DNA from 2 places in the Pseudoalteromonas sp. SG43-1 genome. Region 2 is predicted to be linked to the other one. Evidence: riboswitches for the same ligand, from Rfam matches in the RefSeq annotation. Region 2 holds a riboswitch; the other holds the start of a gene.

Region 1 (10,620 bases), on a different contig from region 2:
ATTGCAATATCAACTTGCGCGATATCAAAATCTACACTCAAACCTAACTCACGGTTTACTGATTTTTCAGGTTGTAAATCAGGGTTACCATAAAGTGGATAATATAAATCGTTAAATGTAGGAGCTTTAAAGCCAGTACTTTGGCTTATACGAAATGTTGCATCTTCAGATAAATGATAACCTGCAGCGGCTGTATACGTTGTTTCGTCGCCAAATTGCTCATCATCATCTTGGCGAACAGTTAAATTAGCCAGTACTTTATCTGCATCATAGTAAGCACCTACAAACACAGCAAGTACATCGCGGCTGTCTTCAACAAATGGTTGCGAACTATGCGACACATCATCGTTGTACCAATTAATACCACCACTAATGTTAAGTTCATTAGATAACAGGTACTGGCCGTTATAATCAATTTGTGTGCGTTTAGTTATAAAGGTACTTGTTGTTGGCCCAACTGAAAAATCGACATATGTATTGTCTGAATCATCTGTTGAAAGCGCTAAATCAATACTATGCGTTTGGTTAGTGTAGTTTTTGCTCCAACCTGCAGAAAGTTGATAGTTTTTAAAGTCATCTCGTTCAATCGTACTATCTACTGGGCTAAAGCTACTGTCGTAATCTGCATAACCTTCACTGTATTGGCCTAATAACTTAAAGTCGCCGTAATGTGCATCGGTGTAGTTTACTTTAAACCCAAGGTTTTTATTTTCATAGCCATCTTCATCAGGTGCTACGCCTTGCAGTACATCAAAGTTATCTGTTTTTTCAAAGCCTGCGTTAAATGCTGTTGTTATATCATCTGATTTTACAGAACCTGCAACTTGATAATTTTGATAAGAGTCAGAACCAAATGTAGCGCTTAGGGATAAGTTATCTGACTCACGCGTAATAATATTAATAACACCAGCGAGTGCATCAGAGCCATAAACAGCCGCGCGAGAGCCTTTAATAATTTCTATGCGTTCAATACTATTTAAAGGGACATTATTTAGTGCTTTTTGACCAAGTGTTGCTGAGCCTGTACGTACACCGTCAATTAAAATCAACGTATCGCCAGAGCCTGTACCACGAAGTGACACACCTGTATTTTGACCAAAACCACCGTTTGGATTAACTTGAAAACCCACTCGCGTGCTTAAAAGTGTAGGTAAATCGCGAACGTTACTAGCTTCTATTTCAGCACGTTCAATAACATTTACACTCACTAAAACGTCGTTAATTGATTGCTCAAACTTATTAGCTGTAACGGTTATTTTTTCAATTGATTGCTCTGCACCAGACACAGAAAATGAAAGCGCAGCAGAAATTGCAACGCCTAGAGTTGTTTTGTTTAACATGAGATCCCCTACCTTTGCCCACCGCAAAGATTTAAGTAAGTAAGATTGCATCAAGGCCGGTCTCCGGACTCAGTAAGCACATAAAAACATGCAATACTCTACCGTTGCGGGGGCAGTGTTGGGCTTGTAGTCATCATGAAAACGCACCAACTTCCCGATTATCCTGCTAAAAAAATCATTACATGAAGTGGCTAGCAAGCACCTTGAAAATATGCCGTCATTGTGAGCATTTTGTTTACAAATGTCAATGGACGTCTATATAGCTAAAAGCTATTTCAGTTCAGTGCTGTATTATTATAGCTTGAAGGAATACCGTACTTATCAAGTAGCTTCTGAAGTTGCATTTGTGTAGTAGGTAAATTTAATATTTCATCCATTTTGCGACTAGATATTTTATTTGATTGTGAGTTAATCAAAAAATGTGTTTCATACACTGCATCTGGTACGTCACTCTTAAATAGTAAATCCATATTTAAGATATTCTGCTTTTTAAAATACTGATAAGCAATACTGTTTAAAACCCCGACTTCAGCGCGCCTTAATAGCAGCATTTTAACTACATTGAATTCATCGATTGTAAGGCTTACCTGGTGCTCTTCTCTCAAGTATTCGGCATTTGTATTAAATCCTGCAAATTGATACGAGTACCCTAAAACCCCAACTTTGGTTAATTTGTCCAGATTGTCAAAATAAGTTTGCTCTGATGCATTCTCTTTGAGTGTATAAAGCTCGTTTTTGGTGATGGTATAAAATTCAGTTTTTTCAATATTTTTCTGCGTTTTTTTTGGCAACCATTGCATTGCCATTAAAAATAAAACGTCGAAGTTATTTTTTTCAACAGACAAAGTAAGCCTTTTTACAGGTAAAGAAATAAGTATAAAGTTAAATTCCTCCTGTGCGTCGTTTAAAATATTAATAAACTCAGGAGCAAAGCCCTGCTTTTTTTGCGCGTTAATAACAATCGGAAAGTAGCCATCTTCGACCAATACATCAATATCAACTGGCTTTGATAAGCTTGGCTTGGCAAATATAAGCAAAACAAATAACAGAAATAATTGATGGGGTCTCATTTTAATACCTTCTAGAGTGAAGTTTTTATTATATTCAATTAAATATAATAGCTTAAATATCAAAAAGTGGATTAATACATGCAGAACTACGAGAGGATAAGGTGGGAAAGTTGTAAAAAATTAAGTAGCTTTAATCTGTCTGCAAATATAGACAAATTAAAGCACTTTTATTAAAAACAGTTTATAAATTAGTCGCGAAAGTTTTTAAACTGAAAAGGCTGACCTAAATCGGCACTGCGTACTACCTGCATTGCTTCTTGAAGATCGTCACGCTTTTTACCTGTCACACGCACTTCTTCGCCTTGAATAGCGGCTTGTACTTTAACTTTTGAATCTTTAATGGCTTTAACCACTTTTTTGGCCATGTCTTTTTCGATACCTTGCTTTAACCCAACGTTACGAAATACATTTTTTCCTGCACGGCTAATATCTTGAAGTTCTAAACTAGCTACATCCATACCGCGCTTTGAAATTTTTCCCGCTAAAATATCGAACAACTGCATAACTTGAGAGTCAGCTTCTGCTTTAAGCTTAATTGTTTTATCGTTTAGCTCAATAGAAGCATCAACGCCTCTAAAATCAAAGCGAGTCTCTAGTTCACGGTTTGCGTTATCAACCGCATTTTTAGCTTCGTTCATTTCTACTTCAGATACAATATCAAATGAAGGCATTAGTATACTCCTAACTATTTAATCTTAATTTTATGTGGCAATTATAACGCTAAAATTATAAATCTTTACATTTTTCTGCATCTTGTTCAGGTGCGATACTAAATTAGTTTGATATACTTGCGCCTCTTTTTTAAGCGATTTTAGGATTTGTCGTGACAAGGCGTGTTTATCAAGCAGTTTTTTTAATCAGCATAGTGGCTTTCACCTTTTTATTTGCTAAAGAAATAAAAGGTGGCGTTGTAAATTTATTCCCTCATGTTGATAAAGTCGCCCATTTTGGGATTTTTTTTATATTAGCCATAATAATGGATAAGGCTTTTAAGCTTCCTTTATATGCTCAAATACTCTTGTTAGCAGGCTATGGCGCCTCGATAGAAATAATGCAAGACGCACTTCCTTATAGGCAAGCATCACTTGGTGATTTTTTTGCTGATTTTGCAGGTGCTGCAAGCTACTTTTTACTTAGAGTAATTTTTACACCTCGAAAAAAGAACCCACATGGCTAATATTTTAATCGTTGGCGATGGCGCTATTGGCTTATTGCTGAGCCACTTTTTGAGCGCATCGCATAATGTCAGTGTTTTAACTCGTAAAAACCCAACAAACACCCGCTTTTACAGCAGAGCTAAGGGTGCATCAAAAAAAATTGACGCTAAATTTATTTCATTAAATCAGCTAGATAAAGCAACTGAATTTGATGTAATTTTATTTACCGTTAAAGCTTTTCAAGTGCTTGATGCGTTTTCTCAAATAAAGCCATTTTTACCGACACATTGCTCTGTTGTACTTTCGCATAATGGAATGGGCAACGTTGATGAGATAAATAACCAGCTAAACACTCATCAAGCACTCTACTTTTTAACGACAAGCATAGCGGGCTTTAAATCAAACCAATATATTGTGCAACACACAGGTGAAGGACAAAGCGTTATTGGTGGCTGTAATGAGCTTGCACTTCAAAATAGTGCGCCAATAGCTGATATTTTTAAAGTAATACCCAACCTAAAGTTTACTAATAACATTCAGCAGCTTCGTTTTGAAAAGCTACTCGTCAATATTGCCATTAACCCATTAAGCGCTTTAAGTAATGTAAAAAATGGTGAATTACGTGCACCTAAGTACAATACAATAATTTTTAATGCACTCACTGAAGCGTGTAATATTGCAAAGGCTCAAGGGCTTAATATTCCATTAATTAAAGCTCTCAATACCGCTTATAAAATAATGGAATTAACCGCAAATAATTACTCATCAATGCAGCAAGATATAGCTCACAATAGAGAAACCGAAATATCAGCTATATGTGGCTATATTAGCCAACAAGGTAAACTTCACAGTATTCCAACGCCTTTCAACGATGAGTTGCTAGTCAAAATTCAGGCAAAAAAAAGCGTGGTATAAACCACGCTTATATAAGTTTTTAACTTTACGGGCGATAAACTTTTACAGTTTCGAAGCCCTGTTCGTGCAGCATAAGTGCCTGTAGTTGGCTCATTACGCCTCTGTCACAATATAAATAGTAGTCAGTGTCTTTTGGTAAATCACCAAACTTAGTAGCCAAACGGAAGAACGGTAAATGCACCACCTCAACACCATCGATTGCAAGCGGTGCAGCTTCTTCTTCTTCAGGTGAGCGAATATCAATAACTACAGAGCCTGCAGGTAAATCAGCAACCGACTCAGCCTCTTTTAGCTCTTGCTTTGCCTCTACGTCAATATCGCGTACATCCATTATGCGCGCGTTATTTACTACGGTATCTAGCACATCAAAATCGAACTTTTCTTCTTCAGCTTCTATTACTTCAATTTTGGCTTTAACTGTCGGCTTTTTAGAAATAACACCACAATATTCAGGCATCGTTTCAGCCATTTCAGCAGTACCAATTTGGCGAGCAAGATTAATAATTTCTTGTTTATCATTTTGAATTAGCGGGCGTAAAATAAGCGTTTCAGTAACACGGTCAATCACACTTAAGTTCGCTAATGTTTGACTAGATACTTGGCCAATACTTTCACCAGTGACAAGCGCCTGAATGTTCAACTTTTCAGCCACTACACTTCCTGCTCGCATCATCATACGTTTAAGCACAACACCCATTTGGCTGTTTTCAACATTTTCTAGAATTTCAGCAACAACAGGTTCAAAATCAACTGTTATAAATTTCACTTTATGTGTTGAGCTGTATTTTTTCCATAAAAAATAGCTCGCTTGCTTAACACCAATCTCGTGCGCTGCGCCACCTAAATTAAAGAATAAAAAGTGCGTACGTGCGCCTTTACGAATCATTTGGTAACTTGCTACGCCAGAGTCAAAACCACCCGACATAAGCGAAAGCACGTCTTCTTGCGTTGGTAGTGGAAAGCCCGCCATACCAAAATGCGTTTGCGAAACAATGTAAGCTTTATCGTCTTTTACTTCTAAGCGTATTGTTACTTCTGGACGGCTAAGCTTTACGCTTGCGCCTTCAATATGTTGATTTAGCCCACCACCAACATAACGCTCTAAATCAGTCGAGGTAAAGTCGTGCTGGCCTATACGCTTAGCACGCACACAAAAGGTTTTACCCACAATTGTGTGACCCACTAACGCTATTGTTTTTTGATAGATGTCATCAAGAGTTTCAAATTGCGTTTCAGTTACTTCAATAAACTGAACGATACCAGGTATGCGTTTAAGGCTGTCGATAAAATCAAGGCGAACTTGTGCATCTTCAAGCTTTGTAACAACTGAAATATTATCCCAGTTATTTCTTACTTGTACTTTTTCGTCAAGACGTCGCAATACAATTTTAATGTTATTTTCTAACACTTTAGTAAAGCGTTTACGGACCGAACGGCTTTTGATGGCTATTTCAGGATGTAGTTTGACGATAAATTTAAGCATAGTTCACTCTTAGACTGCGGGAATTCGCGCTCCCAGGCATTTGGCGCGCGATTATAGCAAAAAATCCAGCGTCTAGGAAACAACCAAAGGGCAACGGCTAAACAACAGTTGGGGCTTGTTGCGCTAATTCGGTGTATTTTTCGCGTAATAGGTTCATTTTATTAATACTTTTATCGGTACTGTACGCTCTAAATAATGTAAGTACTTTTAAAATACCGTGATATATATCTTGCTCAGCAAGGGTACCGCTTGGCCTACGAGCCTTAATATAAGGCGTCCAAAAGCTAACAGTTAACTTTAGTGTATGGGCTAAATCAATGACATCTTGCTCATCAATAGCAATCATTTCACTATCGCGAAGACCTAGAATAATTTTACGAACTTGCTCTAATAACTCTAACTGAAAATCAATGTAAGCTTGTTTTAGCTCAGTGTCTCTGGCGAGTATATCGCCAAGATTGTCGTAAAAAAAATGGTAACGCCACATCAATTCAAATAACGAATCTAAATAAGCCGTTAAATGATTAAATGCATCATCATCTTTATTAATAGGTTTAAAGTGAGTATTTAAATGATCGCGATACAGCGCAAAAATATGACGGATAATGTCTTCTTTATTTTTAAAATGATAATAAAGATTACCCGGGCTCATCCCTAAGTTTGATGCAATATGATTTGTCGTTATTGCACGCTCACCATTTTCGTTAAACAACAAAATACTGGTGTGTATTATTTTATCCTTGGTATTCATATGCTAATACTCAAATTATCTATAGGCTACATTACACTCAAAAGAGGTAAACAGTATAAACAAATATGAATCATTAAAACACTCAAACCTTGGACTGACCTGTTCAAAGAAAGTAAGTGTTTATATGCGTTATTAGCTAGGCTGCTTTGTGGCATAAACACTGTTAAACTAGCGCTAAAATCATAAATAGTGAACATTATGAAAGTTATTGCAATTTACCCGGGCACCTTTGATCCACTAACTAATGGTCATACAGATCTTATTCAACGTGCAGCTAAAATGTTTGATACCGTATTAGTTGCGGTTGCGAACAACCCAAGTAAAAAACCCTGTTTTAACCTTGAAGAACGTGTTGAACTTGCAAACTCTATTTTAAGTCACTTAGATAATGTTAAGGTCATTGGTTTTTCTGGCTTATTGGCTGACCTTGCGCGCGATCACAATGCTAATGTGCTTATTCGTGGTATTAGGGCTGTATCTGATTTTGACTATGAATTTCAATTAGCTAACATGAACCGCCGCCTGAATCCTGATTTAGAAAGTGTATTTTTAACACCCGCAGAGCGAAATTCATTTATTTCATCAACGCTTGTTAAAGAAGTAGCACGTCACAATGGTGATGTAAGCGAGTTTGTAGACCCTGTAATTGTCAAAGCGCTAAAAACTAAACTGGGCTGTGGTGCCCAATAACACTTCCCGAATTAGCGCATAACTTGTATGCGCTAATTCGGCTTTTGTATAGATGATGATTTTAATTTTTTAATTAACCAAACAAGTTTTAGCAAATCTTTATTGATAATTAGTATTAGCGCCATAGTGATATCAATAATAGGCATAAGTAAACCATACAGCATCCACAGCCACCAAAAGTCCCGATTGCCATAAAGAGTATTATCAATATACATGCTCATAAACAGTGAGGCATTGATACCAAGCCCTACAATAAGATAATAAAATCCGTACGGTATTTTGCGTCCTAAAAAAATACGCCACATAAAAATAACTGCAATTGTTAGTACATCAAATATAAACATCTTTAAATGCGGAGCTGCAGTAGTTATGTCCATAAATAAACTAAGTGTGTACGAAGCCATCATAATAAAGCTAAGGTGAACTCGGCTTTTATCTTGCTTATTAATGGCAATTGATAGAGTGAACAAAAAAGAAAAAACAAACAGCCATGTAATAAGTATTCCAAAATATTCATTAACTGAATTTAATTGCCAAAATAGATCCTCCATTCTATTCAACCTTTTGATGAGTGCTTTTTCTACGATTAAGTAAATACCGTTTTAATGCAACCAAACCTAAAAAATCTTTATTAATTAGGAGAACTAAAAGCATCGTTAAATCAAAAATTATTTGCCCTATTGCATATAAGGCCCAAAACCACCAGTAGTCTAAATTTCCTAAAACAATACTGTCGTAGTGCATTCCAAAAAAAACAAATGCGTTAAAGCTAAGTCCGACTAAAAGATAATAAAAGGCTACGGGGAGATTTTTACTAAAGTATATCCGCCATATAATCAGAAAAAATATAGTTACGATATCAAATATAAAAAGGGTCAAATGGGGTGTCTTGCTCAAGGGATCCATAAAAATACTAGAGGTGTAAGATACCATCATAATGAATGCAAGCTGTGTGCAGCTTTTGTCAGACTTGTTAATGCTTGCAGACAAATTATATAAAAAAGCGAGTACAAAAGACCATGTAGTAAAAATGGTTATATAGTCGTATAAACCAGCCAGCTGCCATAAAAAATCAAGCATTGCGTGACCTTTTAAATTTTTCAGTTAAAAATTTAGTAAGCTTAACTAGACCTAAAAAATCTTTGTTAAAGATAAGCGCTAATGGCATTATCAAATCTGTAAAGTACATACCAAATACATAAACGTTCCAAAACCACCAATAATATAGAGTACCTAAAATCTCTATATCGTAATGCATAGCTAAAAATAAAGATGCGTTAATACTCAAACCAAAAACAAGATAATAAAATGCGTTAGAAATTGGGCCACAACTGCAGTACCGAAACGTAAAAATAATAATTAGAGTTACAATATCGAAGTAAAAATAGTTTAAGTGAGACACTATAACCATATCGAACAGTGTACTTAAGGTATACGAAATCATCATAATACCAGAAAGGTACATTGTATTTTTATAGGGACTGTTTATGCTTGCTGACAAATTATAAAGAAATGCAATTACAAAGAACCATGTAATAAATATACCTACATAATCTCTAATCGCTACCAGATCCCACAGTATGTCAGCCATCATGCCCCTTTATGAATTTATTATTTCGCAACCACCCTTTTAGTTTATACAAACCTAAAATATCCTTATTGATGATTAATACCAATGCCATTGTAAAGTCGACAAAATACATTCCAAAAATATAAACTGTCCAAAACCACCAATAGTAAAGAGTACCTGCAATTTCAATATCGTAATGCATACCTAAAAATAAACATGCATTAATAAAAAGCCCTACAATTAAATAGTCAAAAGCAATTGGTACTAATTTTTTATATATAAATCGCCAAAGTATCAGGGCGCTAATAGTAGCAAGATCATAATAGAAGTAATTTAGGTGAGGATTTTCAATCAGTGGATCCATAAAAAGACTAGATATATATGAAACCATCATTATAAATGAAAGATGCGCTCTACTTTTATCATTTTTATTAATACTCGCTGATAGATTATATAAAAATGCGATTAGGAAGAACCATGTAAATAGTATTGCTACGTTGTATCCTAAATCTACCAGACCCCAAAGTATATCAGCCACTACTTCTATTCCTTTTCATAATACTATTGTGGAACCATATTTTAATTGCAGCTAAAGCTAAAAAATCTTTGTTTATAAAAAATATAGCTAGCATCATAAAGTCGGCTAAATTAACAACAATTGAATAAAAAAACCAAAACCACCAAGGTTCGTAATTATTAAAAACTGACACATCTATATACATACCAAGAAATAATGATGAGTTTATAATCAACCCTAACAACAAGTAGATCGATATAAGATTTTCAATAATGAACAACCTTAAAATAATAATGGCGAAAATAGTTGTTATATCAAACAAAAAGAGCTGAAGATACGATATGTGTTGTATATCTATAAACAGGCTTGAGGAGTAAGAAATTGACATAACAAATGATAACCATACAGCTTCTTTTCTAGGTTTGTTAATACTTATAACTAATGAGTACAAAAAAGCCATTAAAAAGCCCCACTGTACAAATGCACCTATGTAAAAAGAAATGGCTGGATTAACTAGAATATTATCCATTATTTTTGAGATTTTTGTTGAATACTAGTGACAGAATCATTAAAACATCGAACATATTTACACCAACAGAATAAACACTCCAATACCACCAAGGCTCATAGTTATACAAGACGTATAGATCGTAATGTAATATTAAGGTAAGCACAGCATTTATTATTAACGCAAAGATGATGAAGTGAAAAGCCATAGAGCGGTGAAGTACTTTAAAGTACTCTAAAATTAATAAAGCTAAAATAGTAACAAAATCGTAGAGCATCGAGTTTAAATATAAACCTTCTAATAAGTCTATATAACCACTAGAAACATATGAGCAGAGCATAAGCGCAGATAAATAAACAGGAGACTTATTTTCTTTATTTATCGTAGAGGTCAAACAATACAGAAAGGCCATTAAAAAGAAGGCTTGTACATAAACCATTAGGGGTTCAGTAACGTACATTTGAGCTAGATTACTTTGTTGGTATCGTTTGACTTGAAGTAGTTGATAGTTTTATTTTTTAATTTATGAAGACCGAGAAAGTCTCTATCGATAATTAATACAACAATCATAACTAGATCTATAAAGTTCACTGTATATGTATAAACTTCCCAAAAAAGC
Region 2 (10,620 bases):
AGGCTATTTTAGCGTTACTATTACTGTGCGTGAGGGTTGTTTTGTCTTGAACTTCTCGGCGTAGGTTTTTATTTGTGCTTAAATCTGTCTGTTCTACAAGGCAGTTATCAGTTTTCATTGAAGATTGTTGTGCGAACGTATTAGGCACATAAAAGCTTAAAACCGTTAAACTAATACAACATTGTGCTATCCATTTCTTGCTCACCATTAAACCTCTTACTGCTACGTAGCAAATGACTATCGTAATATCAGCTTACATCATTGTTATTATAATGTAAGTAAAAGGTATGGATTTTGAAATTAATTAATTGTTACCCATATTCACTTTTGTTAATAGCCAGCTGGTTTGCAGCGACCTATGCGCTAAGCATTAAAAGCTAGCTTAAATAAAATGCTAAAGCGGCGAGTAAGTGTTCAGCTTCATGACCTTCGGCATTAATCCAGATGCTTTGGCTGTAATGCTCATAGTTTAAATTAAAGGTTTGATGATTATAGGTAAAGCGAACTTGATGGCGATCGGCGCCTGCAGAATATTCGTTGAGTGTTACTTCGTCTGAGTGTAAAAATAATGTACTCCACAGCTCAAAGTCTTCATCGTTTGGTAGCTCAATGGGATTAATCAAAATACATTTGTGTGTATGGTCATATTCTATTTGGGTCATAATGCTCTTAATTAGTAGCTAGGTAATGTCGAATTGCCGTTAAAAATTCGCCGCCGTACTTATTTAACTTAGTAAAACCAACACCTGAGACCTTTAAAAATTCACTGTCGTTTGTTGGCATAAGCTGCGCCATTTCGGCTAACGTTTTATCATTAAATACTACATAAGGTGGCACATCGTCGGCATCAGCAAGTTCTTTACGAAGTGCGCGCAGGCGAGCAAAGAGTTTTTTGTCGTAATTAAATTGCGCTAACTTATCTTGATAAACGTGTTTGGCTTGCAGGCGTGGCTCGGCTAATTGCAGTGCGTATTCACCTTTTAAAATTACACGCGCGGCTTCTGTTAATCTAAGTGACGCACCTTGTGTTATATCTTGGCTAAGTAAGCCTTGATGAATAAGTTGGCGTAAAATACTGAGCCAAAACTCACTGCTTTTATCTTTACCTATGCCGTAGGTACTTAATTCATGATGATTATTATCGCGGATGCGGCTCGTGTTTGCACCGCGAAGTAACTCAACAATATAACCAAGTCCAAAACGTTGTCCCGCTCTGTACACACACGAAAGTGCTTGCTGAGCGACTAACGTACCATCAAAGCTTTTTGGCGGATTTAAGCAAATATCGCAGTTGCCACAAGGTTCGCGTTGATATTCACTAAAGTAGTTAAGTAATATTTGACGACGACATGTTTGCGCTTCGGCAAAGCTTGCCATTGCGTTAAAGCGTTGTTCTTCTACGCGGCGGCGTTGTTCGTCGTCTATGTCTTCAAAAAAGCGCCTTACGCGACCTATATCAGCTGGGTCAAAATACATTATAGCTTCTGCGGCAAGTCCATCTCGCCCAGCTCGACCAGTTTCTTGATAGTACGACTCTATACTTTTTGGAATATCGTAATGCAGTACAAAACGCACATTAGGCTTGTTTATGCCCATACCAAAAGCAACGGTTGCGACCACTATCTGTATATCGTCACGGGCAAACCCGGTTTGTACAAATTGTCGTTGCTCGTTACTCATACCAGCATGATAAGCGGCAGCGTTTAGTCCTGCATCTGCAAGCTTTTCAGCAATGTCGTCTACGCGTTTACGGCTGGTGCAATAAATAATACCGCTTTGGCTTTTTTGCTCCTTTAGGTAGCGAAGCAATTGCACCATAGGTTTAAATTTTTCTTCTATGGTGTAACGAATATTGGGGCGATCAAAGCTGCCTGTATGAATATAAGGCTGTTGTAGTTTTAATTGCTCAACTATATCAAACCGTGTGGCTTTATCGGCGGTGGCGGTTAATGCCATCATTGGGACATGTGCAAAACGTTGCTTTAATTCGTTTAAGCGAAAGTAATGAGGTCTAAAGTCATGACCCCAATGCGACACACAGTGCGCTTCGTCAATAGCAAATAAACTCACATTTAAATGCGATAAACGCTCTAAAAATTCGTGTTGTAATACTTTTTCAGGCGCCACATATAAGAGCTTAATTTGCCCCTGATGAAGCTGTTGATACACCAATTGCTGTTCTTCTCGTGCTAAGCTGTTATTAACGTAAGCGGCTTTTACCCCAAGAGCTTGCAGTTGCGTTACCTGATCTTGCATTAGCGATATAAGCGGAGATATAACAATGGTTACGCCTTCGAGTACTAAAGCAGGGATTTGGTAGCACACCGATTTTCCGCCGCCAGTAGGAAGCAATACAAGCGAGTCTTGACCGTTAATAGCGGCATCAATAACTGCTTTTTGACCGTCGCGAAATTCACTGTAGCCAAACACTTGTTTGAGGACAGTTTCGGGTTTACGCACAAGGGTGCTAGAAGGTGGAGTTGATGTATTCATTGGCGGGTATTTTAGTGGTTTTTTAGTGAGATGTCTTTAGCTGAGTTACTTGATAAATTATTTAAGTGGAGTCTCGTAGTTTTACACTATGTATGTTTTACTCATCTTACCTGTTTTGACATAGAGAATAATAATGAATAAAGAAATGTTAATTGAACAAGTGGGCGCGTTATTTGTAAATGGCATGCCATTTAACCAGTTTTTACAAATATCGGTTGAGTCGTTAAGCCCTGAACAGGCCAAAATTACGTTCCCGTGGCAGGATGTACTCATTGGTAACCCTGCGCAAAAAATACTCCATGGTGGTGTTATTTCAGCCGTACTTGATAATGTAGGCGGTATGCTCGCTGCAGCAAGTGTAATTGATAAACTCACCGATTTAGATATTACAAGCGTGCAAACAAAATTAGCCACGCTTGGGACTATCGACTTACGTACTGATTATTTGCGCCCTGGTAAAGGAGAGAGCTTTACTGCCAGCGCAACACTTATTCGTTCAGGTAATAAAGTATGTGTATGCAGAATGGAATTACATAACGAACAGTCTGTTCAAATTGCTTTTGGAACCGGCACGTATTTAGTTGGATAAAACGCGTATGGCAAGTAAACTAGCGGCCTTTTAAATCACTAAGTGTGTATTATGTCGATTGATACTGAGCAGCGTAAAGGTGCTATTTTTGCTTGTCTTGCTTTTTTAATGTGGGGCCTTGCGCCAATATACTTTAAGTTGATTCAGCATGTTTCTGCTTTTGAAATTTTAATGCATCGGGTTATTTGGTCGGTTGTGTTTTTAGTATTGGTAGTAAGTGTTTTACGGTATTGGGGTAAAATTAAACGCATTATCGTTCAACCTAAGCTTTTGCTTATGCTTGTTATCACCTCTGCACTGCTTGGGTTTAATTGGGGTTTATTTATATGGGCTATAAATAATAACCACATGCTTGATGCAAGCTTGGGCTATTACATAAATCCTCTTTTAAATGTATTACTGGGTATGCTTTTTTTAGGCGAACGCCTGCGTAAGTTCCAAGGCGTAGCAGTAGCCCTTGCCTTTAGCGGTGTAGTGCTGCAGCTAATTAGTTTTGGCTCGTTTCCGGTAGTTGCCTTTTCACTGGCTATATCATTTGCACTTTATGGTTTATTACGTAAAAAGTTACCGGTTGAAGCCTTGCCTGGCATTTTACTCGAAGCACTTATATTACTGCCTGTCGCACTTATTTATTGGTGGTTAATGGTGCCTACAGCAACATCAAGCCTGCCAGCTAATGATTGGCATACTAATGTACTACTGATTAGTGCAGGTATTGTAACTACATTACCCCTGCTGTGTTTTACCGGTGCAGCTAAGCGTTTGCAATATACTACACTTGGCTTTTTTCAATACATTGGGCCAAGCTTAATGTTTATACTAGCTGTGGTGTTTTATGGTGAAGTGTTTGATGCAGAGCGTGTAGTAACATTTGCATGTATTTGGAGTGCACTGGCTATTTTTAGTTGGGACTCTTACCATCAATCACGCAAACGTAAAAAAGCGGCTATTACAGCCGCAGAAGTATAATTAACTAATAAAATGGTTAACTAACTACTTTATTACGACCAGATTCTTTAGCGTCGTAAAGCTTTAAGTCGGCCTGTTTTAAAAGTTCATCAATTTGATAAACAGGCCCGTTTGCAAAGCCAATAGAAATGGTGAATTTTATTTTAGCTTTACTAAACTCTTGGCTATTCATTTCTATAAAATACCTAAAGCCTTCAAGGCGTTTAAGGGCTTCTTGTTTATCTGCATCTATAAAATAAACTGCAAACTCTTCACCACCTAAGCGCGCTACTAAGTGCTTTTTAAAGTATTTACTGAAGCAAATAGAGAGCCCTTTTAATACTTCGTCGCCAACATCGTGTCCGTATGTATCGTTAATTGATTTAAAGTGATCAATATCAAGCATAGCTAAAGCACCGTCACCTTTAGTATGTTTTATTTGCTTTAATGATTTTTCAGCTTCTTCAAAAAAGTAACGACGATTTGGTAAATTAGTTAAATAATCCGTGTTGGCTTGTCGCCTTATGGTGGCTATAAGGTCTAACATATCGACGTTTTGACTAAGCCTGCAGTAAAACTCTTCGCTATTAAAAGGTTTGTGCAAATAATCGTTTGCGCCATTTTTTAAAAATAAACTAGAAAGCCCTACAGAGTCAGAACCCGAAATACCAATAATAGCTTTTTCATCATTGCTGTATAAGCGGCGAATCTCGCTACATAGTTCATCGCCATTCATATTGGGCATTTCATTATCAGTAATAATAACTGAAATATCAGGTGAAGCTTCAAGCAGGTTTAACGCTTCTTGTCCGTCTTGTGCTTCAATAATTTGATACTTATGGCGCACTAATAAACTACAAATGTATCGTCGGGTCGATTTAGAGTCGTCAACAACGAGTACTTTTACATTTTCGTTGCGAGGCAGGCGCTGTAACTGTTTTTCGAGGTACTGATAAGCTTGTTTATTTTCTTTAATGATGTAATCGATGATTGGGTATTTTTCTACAGTGTCGCGAGTTTTTTTATCAATATTGCCCGTCATTACAATAGTTGGAATGTCTGCATTAATAGTACAAGGTATTGCCTCACCTAATGGGGCATCAGGTAATATGAAGTCAACTACAGCGCAAAAATAGCTATTTTTACTTATAAGCTCTTTTGTTTGCGCTAATGACTCAGCTATATCAACTTCATAACCAGCCTTAAGCGCGATGTGCTTTTGCACTCGCGCCATGGCAGGTGTATCTTCAACTATTAGTATTTTTCGCGTCACGGAACAACCCTATATATATTTTGCAAAAATATTTGCTTATACAAGTTGTAACTGTTAAAACGCAAAAAAGCAAATAACTTAAATACTTACAGATTATCCGCTTCTGAATAATACTCTTGGCTAATCGGCGCCGGGCTCGACATTTTTGAACGGCCAAATAAAGTATGAAACTTAGTTTTGCAGGTCGTTAGTTTTAAGTATTTTACCCAAGCTCGTTCGATTGGGTTGGTAGGTTCTTGTGAGCCAGTTACGACTGCTACAAACTGTTCTTGGTGTTCGTTTTGCGGCTCAATTGTTTTACTGTATAAGCCTTTTAAAACAACTCCGTGTTGTTCAAGTATGCTGGCTTCTAATAAGGTGAAGTTTCCGCTGCGGCTAAAGCCTCGTGGAAAGTTTTGATCATCATAAAATTGACGTTGGCTAACAAATGCTTGGCGTAGTAATGAAATGTTATTGCTCATAGCTTTATCCTCATACCTTAGTAATTAGCTGGAGTATGATGCAAGTTTGGCAATTTATTAAACAAATTATTTTTATCGTGAGGATAAAAAATTGGATATCGATTTATTAAAAACATTTGTTGAGGTAGTGCGTACGCGTCACTTTGGTAAAGCGGCCGAAAACCTTTATATTACGCAGTCTGCAGTGAGCTTTAGAATTCGCCAATTAGAGCAAGGACTTGGTGTTAATTTGTTTATTCGCCAGCGTAATAACATTCAACTTACAGCACCTGGCGAGCGTTTATTACCCCATGCACAAATGATTATTACGGGCATGCAACGCGCCAAAGTGGATGTTGCGCTTGCCGATAATATGCATAAGCAAATTAGCTTAGCAGGAACGCCCAATATTTGGGATGCTTTTTTACAGTTTGGTATAACAAATATTGTATCAGCGATGCCGGGCGTGTCATTAGTCGCAGAAGTTAAAGCACAACAAGAAAGCACTCGGCTGTTATTAGAACGCACGCTTGATTTGGCAATATTGTTTGATCCACCAAAAGTAGACGAGCTAGTGGTAGAGCGAATCTGTGAGTTGCCAATCATTCCCGTAAGCGGATACGACACTGCAACGAACGAAAACTTTTTTGATAATCAGTATGTATATGTTGATTGGGGAACTACTTTCTCACTTTGGCATGCGCGTCAGTTTACCGGTAAAACACCGCCTTATTTTAGAACCAGCACAGGACGTATTGCACTTGATTTAATACTGCAATGTGGCGGCAGTGCATTTATACCTCAAGTATTGGTAGAAGGGCATTTAGAAAAAGGTGAACTGTTTCATGTTAAAGATGTAGAAAATACCTCGCGAGACGTGTTTATAGCGTATCACAGAGACAACGAGCAAAAAGAGTTAATAGAAACCTTAGTTAATTTACTATCGCAAATGACCCCAAGCTTGTCATTAAAGAAAAGTAAGTAAGTTCGGCCGTTTATTAGGCTTTCATGTTATTTTGATTTCAAATTTAATGCATTTTTATTAATAAAAAAAGACATTAATATTTCCATTGTAATATTACTGTCATTTAGCGGTGACAAAATGCAGCAGTTTTAAAAATTAGTCTTTTGTGATTATCCAAGGAAATAACATGAAATTTGTAAAATCGAGCTTATGCTTAGCACTATTAAGTGGTTTATCTTTTAATGCACTTGCCGATGTAGACATTTACGGTAAAGCGAATGTAACAGTGCAATCATCTGATGACGGCGAAGGATCTTTTACTGAGATAAAAAGTAATGCATCTCGTCTTGGTGTTAAAGGTTCTGAAAAAATAAATGATAGTTTAGAAGCGGTATATAAGTTTGAGTTTCAAGTTGATGTGTCTGATGCTGATTCAAAAGGCGATAACGACGACAATATTTCTGCGCGTAACCAATACGTTGGTTTAAAAGGTGCGTTTGGCCAAGTGGTTATTGGTCGTAACGATACTGCGCTTAAACAATCTCAAGGTAAGTTAGACTTGTTTAACGACCTTGAAGGCGATATTAAAAATGTATTTAAAGGTGAAAACCGTTTAGGGAATACTGTTAGTTATTCATCAAACTCATACGAAGGTTTTAAAGTACTTGCTACTTTTGTAGCTGAAGATGATGTAGACGCTGATAACGGTTACTCAATGGCGGTTACTTACGGTGACGTGGCACTTAAAAAGAGCGCAGTATATGCCTCTATCGCAGCCGATAGTGAAGTAAATGGCTACGATGTAGTACGCGCGTCAATCCAAGGTAAAGTTGAAAACTTTAAGTTAGGTGCAATGTACCAAACACAAGAAAAAGTTGACGGCAGCGCAGAAGCGGATGGTTATCTATTAAATGCAGCTTACAGCATGGGTAACAACACATTTAAAGTACAATACCAAGACATGGACTTTGACGACAGCGACGATAAGTCAGCAATATCAGTTGGTCTTGATCACAAATTAAATAAAAACATTAAAGTATTTGGCTTTTACTCAAGCTTCGACATGGACAACAACGTTGACCAAGACTACGTAGGCTTAGGTATGGAATACAAGTTTTAACTATTCGCTAAATTAGTTAAAACACTCCCTTTTTAACCGCGCTCTTTTGAGTGCGGTTTTTTTTGCTTTAAATTATTTACTTAGCCGCCCATAATAGAGCTTCATTTGGAATGAGGTGCGAGTCCTCGACTGTTCCCGCAACTGTAATTAGCGCAAAGCTTTAAGTCAGATACAAATGGTATAATACCAATTTTATTAAAAACATGATCTTTCTAGCGAATTAAATAACTTACTAACTTCGTTAAAAATTATTCATATAGAACAAGTATATGTCATAATTTCCGCTTTGTTATTAAGCTATTTCTTTGTCGCTATAATAAATCACTAATTTAGTGCAATTGGTATAAATTCTTTTAACGAGCGGGTTTACTCATTTTTTCTTGTAGTGCATTAGTATTTTTATCGCATTTTAGTGAGTTTAATCCCGTCTAGGACTGACTATTGCACACTCAAACGCCATTAAATATACCATTACTAAACGTTAAAAACGTATCGTGGGGTATTGGCAATAAAACGATCCTCAAAAAAATAAACCTTAAAATAACCACAGGTAAATTTGTTGGTTTAATTGGACCTAATGGCGCAGGTAAATCGAGCTTATTGCGTTGTTTATATCGTTTTAATAAACCCAGTGATGGCGTTGTAGAGTTTAACAACACCGATATTTGGCAGCTAAAAAGCGATGAGTACGCAAAAAAAGTAGCGGTTGTTTTACAAGAAACCCCGTCGCAATTTAACTTAAGCGTATTTGATGTTATTGCACTTGGGCTAACGCCTCATAAATCGCTATTTAGCTCAGTAACTAACATTGATAAACAAAAAATTACCCAAGCTATCAACACTGTAGGGTTGGCAGATCATATCGATCAAAGCTTTGAGTCACTTTCGGGTGGTGAAAAGCAACGTGCCTTGATAGCCCGCGCCATAGTTCAGCAACCTCAGTTGTTAATAATGGACGAACCAACTAGCCATTTAGATGTTAAATACCAAATACAGGTAATGGAGCTTGCTAAATCGTTGGGTGTAACGGTGTTTGCATCGTTTCACGATTTAAACTTAGCTTCTGCAATGTGCGATGAACTAGTGATTATTAAAAATGGTGAAATTACACATACAGGCACGCCAAGTGAGGTATTAACCGAAAACATGCTAGGCGACGTTTTTGGTGTCTGCGCTCAAGTAAATAACCACCCGCAAATATCGGAGTCGGGAAATAGCATCCCTCATATCACTTACTTTTATGGTTACGAATAATATGAGCGCAGTTAATACTCGCCAATCACTTGCGCTATTTATCAGTGCTGCAGCTGCTTTATTTAGCTTATTTGCAGCACTTAGTTTTGGCGCAGCAGAGACCTCACTTCAAGATGTATTTAATAGCTTTTTACTCTCAAATGATGCGTCTTTTAATTCGCGTATTATTTTTGAACTAAGAATGCCACGCACATTACTCGCCTTTTTAGCCGGCTCTGGCTTAGCAATTGCGGGGCTTATTTTACAAACGGTAACGCGTAACCCTTTAGCCGATCCTTACTTATTTGGTATATCGTCGGGTGCCTCATTTGGCGTGGTGTTACTTATGGCATTAGCAGGTATTAGCGCTGGTTTTATGTTATCGGCAGCAGCGTTATTAGGTAGCTTACTCGCTATGAGTTTATTAATACTTATTGCAGGTAGGCAGCAAAGTGCACAGGTAGAATCAATGTTATTAGCTGGTGTTGCTCTGTCGTTTTTATTTAGTGCATTTACCAGCTTGCTGCTTTATTGGAGCGACCCTCAGGCGGTAGCCGCTATTTTATTTTGGACACTGGGCAGCTTTTCGCGTGCGCAGTGGGCTACGCTTTGGTTGCCTTTATTGGTAATTACATTGTGTACGTTTGTAATGCTGAGCTTTAGAAGGCAGCTAAATGCTATGTTACTGGGCGATGAAAGCGCAATTACATTAGGTGTGAGGGTTCAGCGCTTTAGAATACTTATGCTGGTTTTAAGCTCATTAATTACCGCTGTGCTGGTGGCTATGTGTGGTGGTATTGGGTTTGTAGGATTAATGGTGCCGCATATTGTGCGCTTTTTTATATCCCAAGGCACCATCGCTGGCTTACTGGTAACCAGCTTGGTGGGCGGTACATTTATGGTGTGGGTTGATGTACTTTCGCGCTCATTGCTGAAAAACCAAGAACTGCCCGTAGGTGTTATTACTGCAGCTATTGGTAGCGTGTTCTTTTTGAGTTTATTGTTTTTTAGAAAGCGAAGGGTGTAATTCCATGAAAACCTTAATGGTGCAAGGCACTACATCAGATGCTGGTAAAAGCACTTTAGTTGCTGCCCTTTGCAGGGTGTTTGCTAAGCGTGGGGTAAAGGTTGCGCCTTTTAAACCACAAAATATGGCACTTAATAGCGCAGTAACAAAAGATGGCGGCGAAATTGGTCGTGCGCAAGCTTTGCAAGCAATAGCAGCTAAAGTAGAGCCAGAAATAGACTTTAACCCTATATTACTTAAACCTAATAGCGATACTGGCGCACAAGTGATTATTCACGGAAGAGCCATTAGTAATATGGAAGCGGGCAAATATCACGACTATAAAAAAGTGGCGATGGATGCAGTAATTACTTCACATAACCGCTTAGCTAAACGCTTTGATTTACTCCTCGTTGAAGGGGCAGGTAGCCCTGCTGAAATAAACCTGCGTGAAAACGATATTGCTAATATGGGCTACGCCGAAGAGGTAGATTGCCCAGTAATTATAATTGCTGATATTGATGAAGGCGGCGTATTTGCACACTTGGTAGGTA

What was found. Region 2 has a riboswitch for cobalamin ahead of H5159_RS09185 (ABC transporter ATP-binding protein). Riboswitches for the same ligand answer to the same signal wherever they lie in the genome.
Region 1: linked by a shared signal. The riboswitch ahead of H5159_RS08265 (TonB-dependent receptor domain-containing protein) and the one ahead of H5159_RS09185 (ABC transporter ATP-binding protein) in region 2 are both predicted to bind cobalamin.

Annotation. Positions count from the first base shown of each region.
Region 1 covers NZ_JACJFD010000008.1:89,918-100,537, forward strand. The annotation lists gene H5159_RS08265 (TonB-dependent receptor domain-containing protein) at 1-1,340, opposite strand, end outside; cobalamin riboswitch at 1,377-1,561, opposite strand; gene H5159_RS08270 (transporter substrate-binding domain-containing protein) at 1,616-2,410, opposite strand; gene H5159_RS08275 (YajQ family cyclic di-GMP-binding protein) at 2,599-3,081, opposite strand; gene H5159_RS08280 (VanZ family protein) at 3,234-3,587, shown strand; gene H5159_RS08285 (ketopantoate reductase family protein) at 3,580-4,482, shown strand; gene thiI (tRNA uracil 4-sulfurtransferase ThiI) at 4,508-5,965, opposite strand; gene H5159_RS08295 (TetR/AcrR family transcriptional regulator) at 6,063-6,716, opposite strand; gene coaD (pantetheine-phosphate adenylyltransferase) at 6,915-7,406, shown strand; gene H5159_RS08305 (hypothetical protein) at 7,439-7,957, opposite strand; gene H5159_RS08310 (hypothetical protein) at 7,959-8,486, opposite strand; gene H5159_RS08315 (hypothetical protein) at 8,990-9,514, opposite strand; gene H5159_RS08320 (hypothetical protein) at 10,467-10,620, opposite strand, start outside.
Region 2 covers NZ_JACJFD010000010.1:20,016-30,635, forward strand. The annotation lists gene H5159_RS09140 (BamA/TamA family outer membrane protein) at 1-208, opposite strand, end outside; gene H5159_RS09145 (DUF3630 family protein) at 378-662, opposite strand; gene recQ (DNA helicase RecQ) at 670-2,493, opposite strand; gene H5159_RS09155 (thioesterase family protein) at 2,627-3,082, shown strand; gene rarD (EamA family transporter RarD) at 3,134-4,051, shown strand; gene H5159_RS09165 (response regulator) at 4,068-5,303, opposite strand; gene H5159_RS09170 (DUF413 domain-containing protein) at 5,390-5,764, opposite strand; gene H5159_RS09175 (LysR family transcriptional regulator) at 5,856-6,728, shown strand; gene H5159_RS09180 (porin) at 6,895-7,827, shown strand; cobalamin riboswitch at 7,889-8,023, shown strand; gene H5159_RS09185 (ABC transporter ATP-binding protein) at 8,269-9,081, shown strand; gene H5159_RS09190 (iron ABC transporter permease) at 9,083-10,087, shown strand; gene H5159_RS09195 (cobyric acid synthase) at 10,092-10,620, shown strand, end outside.